2 regions of the Mycobacterium sp. IDUB_17 genome follow, and region 2 is predicted to be linked to the other one. Evidence: riboswitches for the same ligand, from Rfam matches in the RefSeq annotation. Region 2 holds a riboswitch; the other holds the start of a gene.
The links. A riboswitch is a leader RNA that binds a small molecule or an ion and turns the genes downstream of it on or off. The one in region 2 is predicted to bind glycine.

Region 1 (3,124 bases), on a different contig from region 2:
CAATTGCTCAAAGGGACTCGTCAGTGTTTGGGCATTATCTGCTCGCTACGGGTGTGCGCCGGGAGTGATGCTGACTCTCAACAAACCGGCGAGTCGAAAGGCTGGAAACCACAGATGAGCACGCAGAACGGCATCATCGGCGCACTGCCCGCCACCAAGGTCCCCCGCTACGCCGGGAAGGGCACCTTCGCCCGGATCGCCGACATCCACGAGGTGTCCGACTATGACATCGCGATCCTCGGCGTGCCCTTCGACGGCGGCACTTCCTACCGGCCCGGTGCCCGGTTCGGTCCGATGGCCGTCCGCCAGGCTGCGCGCACGCTTCGCCCCGGCTATCACGTCGAACTCGGCGTCGCGCCGCTCGACCATGTGCAGGTGGTCGACGCAGGCGACGTCGCGGTCACGCCGTACAACATCGCCGAGGCCTGCCAGCAGATCCAGGATCATGCCTCCGACATCCTGGCCGGCGGCGACCGCCGGATCGTGTCGATCGGCGGTGACCACACCATCGCGCTGCCGAACCTGCGTGCTCTGCACGCCAAGCACGGTCCCGTCGCGCTGGTCCACTTCGACGCCCACCTGGATACCTGGGACACCTACTTCAACGCCCCGGTCACCCACGGCACGATCTTCCGGCGGGCGTTCGAGGAAGGGCTGCTCATCGAGGATCACTCGATCCACGTCGGCATCCGCGGCCCGATCTACGACCAGATCGACCTCGACGACGACGCCCGCATGGGGTTCAAGATCATCCGGGCCGGTGACCTCGACGTGATCGGCACGGACGCGGCCGTCGATGTGGTGCGCCGCCGGGTCGACGACCTCCCGGTGTACCTGTCGATCGACATCGACGTGCTCGACCCGGCCTTCGCCCCGGGCACCGGCACTCCCGAAGCCGGTGGCCTCACCTCGCGCGAACTGCTGAAGATGCTGCGCAAGATGTCCGGGCTCAACATCGTCGGCGCCGACGTCGTCGAGGTGGCCCCCGCCTACGACCATGCCGAGATCACGACCGTGGCAGCGGCCACCGTGGTGTTCGACATCGTGTCGCTCATGGTCGCTGGACGGGTGTCAAATCTGCCCGTCAACGGAGAAGTTGCGGCCACAGCGCCGTAATCGAGTAGCATCCGTCACATAACTCAATACGTCGTTGACGCATTGTGGGAGAACCTCCGATTCCGGAGGCGCCGTAGGAGCAACTCCTCCCCGGGAATCTCTCAGGCCCAATACCGCAGTGTCGAGACAACTCTGGAGAACAGCGCTATCGCGCTTACCGAAGGGGACAAGCGCAACGCGCTAAAGCTCTCAGGTTTCAGGACAGAGCGGGGAGGTGTCACTTCACGACGCATCGTGTAATCGCGATGCCCGAAACCGGAGTCACCTCATGCCTGAGTGCACCGCAATTGTCAACGACGACAACTCTTTTCGCGACCGACACATCGGCCCCGACCGTGTGGGCGAGCGGCACATGCTGGATGTTCTCGGGTTCGCAACCACCGATGAGTTGATCGACAGCGCGGTGCCGCAGCAGATCCGCTGCCCCGAAGACTTGCGGCTGCCCGCCGCGCGGTCCGAACAGCAGGTGCTCGCGGCGCTGCGCGAGCTGGCCGACCGCAATCAACAGCGGATTCAGATGATCGGTCTGGGGTATTCCGACACCATCACTCCCGCTGTCCTGCGCCGCAACATGCTCGAGTCGCCTGCCTGGTACACCGCCTACACGCCGTACCAGCCGGAGATCTCGCAGGGCCGACTGCAGGCGCTGCTCACCTTCCAGACGTTGATCGAAGACCTCACCGCGTTGCCGGTGGCCGGTGCATCGCTGCTGGATGAGGCCACCGCGGTGGTGGAGGCGATGCTGTTGATGCGGCGGGCCAACAAGTCCGTGTCGTCCAACCGTGTGGTTCTGGACGCAGATTGCCTGCCGCAGACGCTCGCGGTGGTGCGCGGGCGGGCCGAGGCCGTCGGCATCGAGGTCGTGGTCGCCGATCTGACCGAGGCGCTGCCGGACGGTGACGCCTTCGGTGTGGTCTTCCAATCCCCGGGTGCGAGCGGACTGGTCCGTGACCTCGCCCCGCTCATCGCCGCGGCGGGCGAACGCGGCATGCTCACCACGGTCGCCGCCGACCTGCTGTCGCTGACCCTGATCACGGCCCCCGGCGAGCAGGGCGCGGACATCGCGGTCGGCTCGGCTCAGCGATTCGGCGTGCCGCTGTTCTTCGGCGGTCCCCACGCCGGGTACATGGCGGTGCGGTCCGGTTTGGAGCGCATGCTGCCCGGCCGCCTGGTCGGCGTATCGGTCGATGTCGACGGCAAGCCCGCCTACCGGCTGGCACTGCAGACCCGTGAGCAGCACATCCGCCGCGACAAGGCGACCAGCAACATCTGCACCGCGCAGGCATTGCTGGCCAACGTCGCCGCCATGTATGCCGCCTACCACGGACCGGAAGGGTTGCGCGCCATCGCAACCCGCGTCCACCAGCACGCCGCCGCGCTGGCCGACGGCCTGCGGGCCGCCGGTCGCGAGATCGTCCACGACGGGTTCTTCGACACCGTGCTGGTGCGTGCCCCGGGCACCGCTCACGAGATCGTGGCGGCGGCCGACCGGGTCGGTATCAACCTGCGGCTGGTCGACGCCGACCACGTCGGCATCTCCTGCGACGAGTGCACCACCGACGAGGTCGTCGGGCGCGTGCTCGACGTGTTCGGTGCATCGCCGGCAGCCGCCGATCATCTGTTCGCGCTGCCCGCCGACCTGCTGCGCACCTCGGAGTACCTGCAGCACCCCGTGTTTCATTCGCACCGGTCGGAAACGGCGATGCTGCGTTTCCTGCGGGAGCTCTCGGACCGGGATCTGGCACTGGACCGCACCATGATTCCGCTCGGATCCTGCACCATGAAGCTCAACGCCGCTGCCGAGATGGAGCCGATCAGCTGGCCCGGGTTCGCCGGTATCCACCCGTACGCGCCGGCCGAGCAGACCGCGGGTTACGTCGAGCTGATCGGCAACCTGGAAACCTGGCTGGCCGAGATCACCGGCTACGACCGGGTTTCGTTGCAGCCCAACGCCGGATCTCAGGGTGAGCTCGCCGGCCTGCTGGCGATCAACGGCTACCACCGGTCG
Region 2 (3,124 bases):
CAGCGAGCAGAGCCCCGAGGGCGGCTGGATCCGCACCTGGCTGGACACCGTGCTGGAACTGCCGTGGAACGTGCGCACCGAGGACTCGACCGATCTCAAGGGTGCCCGCGAGATCCTGGACGCCGACCACCACGGTCTGGACGACGTCAAAGACCGCATCGTCGAGTACCTGGCCGTGCGAGCCCGTCGTGCGCAGCGCAGCATGGCCGTCGTCGGTGGGCGCGGTTCGGGCGCCGTGATGGTGCTGGCCGGGCCGCCCGGGGTCGGCAAGACCTCGCTGGGCGAGTCCGTCGCCCGCGCGCTGGGCCGCAAGTTCGTGCGCGTCGCCCTGGGCGGCGTGCGTGACGAGGCCGAGATCCGTGGCCACCGGCGTACCTACGTCGGCGCGCTGCCCGGCCGCATCGTGCGGGCCATCGGTGAGGCAGGTTCGATGAATCCCGTTGTGCTGCTGGACGAGATCGACAAGGTGGGCTCGGACTACCGCGGCGATCCGTCGGCCGCCCTGCTGGAGGTACTGGACCCGGCGCAGAACCACACGTTCCGCGACCACTACCTGGATCTGGACCTGGACCTGTCGGATGTGGTGTTCCTGGCGACAGCCAACGTCATCGAGAACATCCCGTCGGCCCTGCTGGACCGGATGGAGTTGGTGCAGATCGACGGCTACACCGAGGACGACAAGGTCGCCATCGCGCGTGACTACCTGCTGCCCCGGCAGGCCGAGCGTGCGGCGCTGACCGACTCCGAGGTGAGCGTGACGGACGCGGCACTGCGCAAGATCGCCGCGGACTACACCCGCGAGCCGGGCGTGCGGCAGTTCGAACGGCTGCTGGCCAAGGCGCTGCGCAAGGTCACGACCAAGTTGGACTCGACGGCCGCTCCGGTCGTCATCGATGAGCCGGATCTCGTTGAGTACCTGGGCCGTCCGCGATTCACACCGGAATCCGACGAACGCACCGCGGTGCCCGGCGTGGCGACCGGCCTGGCCGTCACGGGCCTGGGCGGCGATGTGCTCTACATCGAGGCCAACGGGAACGACGGCGAACCGGGTCTGAAGCTGACCGGTCAATTGGGTGACGTCATGAAGGAGTCGGCACAGATCGCGCTGTCCTATGTGCGGGCCCACGCCGAGCAGTTGGGTGTCGACCCCAAGACGCTGGACCGCCAGATCCACGTGCACGTCCCCGCGGGCGCGGTGCCGAAGGACGGTCCCTCGGCCGGCGTCACGATGGTGACGGCACTGGTGTCGATGGCGACCGGCCGGCAGGTGCGCGGCGATGTCGGCATGACCGGTGAGGTCACGCTGAACGGCCGGGTGCTGCCGATCGGCGGCGTCAAGCAGAAGCTGCTCGCGGCACAGCGAGCCGGTCTGAAGACGGTGTTCATCCCGGTGCGCAACGAGCCCGACCTGGACGACGTGCCGGCCGAGGTGCTCGATGCGCTGGAGGTCAGGCCCATGACCGACGTGGCTGACATCATCGCGGCGGCGCTGGAGCCGGCTGCCGAGCTCGCGACAGCCGCCGCGTAAGGACGGCCACCGCTCGGGCGACCGTGAATGTGCGCAGGTGACTGCCGGTCACCGTACAGACACGGTCGCTCGGCGGGCAGGGCTTGACCAGGGGGGTGCGCATTCCGCACTCGGCTGCTAACGTGACGCGCGGCACACTCCGGGTTCGGGGTGGCCCACAACTCAAGATGCCGTTGAGTCGCGGCGGGAGAGTCCCGCCCCATCCAGCCGGCGGGCGCCGCAGGAGCAAATCCTCCCCAGGAATCTCTCAGGCCCCCGTATCGCCGCGACTAGGCACCTCTGGAAAGCAGTCGGCCAGTCCAGGACCGGCTCACCGAAGGGGCAGGTGAAGCGCCGATAGCGGCGGTTCGTGAAAACTCTCAGGTTCAAAACGACAGAGCGGGGAGGCGCCCGCAGTCCGCGCGCCCCATGGGGCCTGAGATCCTTAGGTTGTTATGTCCCAATCCAGTGATCTGTCCGCTGATTCAGCGGAATCGCCGGCATCGTCCGGCGAGCCACAACACCTCTCGCGCCAGCTGTCCAACCGGCACATCCAGCTGATCGCGATCGGCGGTGCGATCGGAACGGGCCTGTTCATGGGGTCCGGCAAGACCATCTCGCTGGCCGGCCCGTCGGTCCTCTTCGTCTACATGATCATCGGCTTCATGCTGTTCTTCGTGATGCGGGCCATGGGCGAGCTGCTGCTGTCCAACCTGCATTACAAGTCCTTCGCCGACTTCGCCGCCGACCTGCTCGGCCCGTGGGCCGGCTTCTTCACCGGCTGGACGTACTGGTTCTGCTGGATCGTCACGGGCGTTGCCGACGTCGTGGTGATCGCCGGGTATGTGGCCTTCTGGTGGCCCGATCTCCCGCTGTGGATACCGGCACTCGCGACGGTCGTGGTGCTGATCGGTCTGAATCTGCCTACTGTGCGAGCCTTCGGTGAGACCGAGTTCTGGTTCGCCCTGATCAAGATCATCGCGATCGTGACGTTGATCGTCATCGGCCTTGTCATGATCTTCACCAGTTTCGAAGCGCCCACCGGCGCCCAGGCCTCGTTCGCCAATCTGTGGAACGACGGCGGGTTCTTCCCCACCGGCCCAATGGGATTCGTGGCAGGCTTCCAGATCGCCACCTTCGCGTTCGTCGGAATCGAATTGGTGGGCACCACCGCGGCCGAGGCCAAGGACCCCGAACGCAACCTGCCCAAGGCGATCAATTCGATCCCCGTACGCGTCATGCTCTTCTACGTCGTCGCCCTGACCGTCATCATCGCGGTCACGCCGTGGCGCGAGATCGATCCCAAACTCAGCCCGTTCGTGGCCATGTTCAGCCTCGCAGGCCTGGGCATCGCGGCATCGGTGGTCAACTTCGTGGTGCTGACCTCGGCGACGTCGTCGGCCAACTCCGGCATCTATTCGACCTCCCGGATGGTCTACGGCCTGGCCACTGAAGGTGACGCGCCGAGTCTGTTCGGCCGGCTCACCTCGCGGCGCGTGCCCGCAAACGCATTGTTCCTGTCCGGGGTGTTTCTGCTGTCGGGTGTGGTCATGGTCGTGGCCGGCGACTCGATCGTCGCGGCCTTCACGTTGGTCACGACCATCTCGTCGCTGTGCT

Region 1: it holds a riboswitch for glycine, as region 2 does, so the genes downstream of both, gcvP (aminomethyl-transferring glycine dehydrogenase) here and cycA (D-serine/D-alanine/glycine transporter) in region 2, are expected to answer to the same signal.

What each region holds. Positions count from the first base shown of each region.
Region 1 is NZ_JBVAXS010000002.1:521,202-524,325, forward strand. Features, by position in the region: gene speB (agmatinase) at 115-1,116, shown strand; glycine riboswitch at 1,239-1,331, shown strand; gene gcvP (aminomethyl-transferring glycine dehydrogenase) at 1,385-3,124, shown strand, end outside.
Region 2 is NZ_JBVAXS010000001.1:1,336,603-1,339,726, forward strand. Features, by position in the region: gene lon (endopeptidase La) at 1-1,528, shown strand, start outside; glycine riboswitch at 1,703-1,801, shown strand; gene cycA (D-serine/D-alanine/glycine transporter) at 1,963-3,124, shown strand, end outside.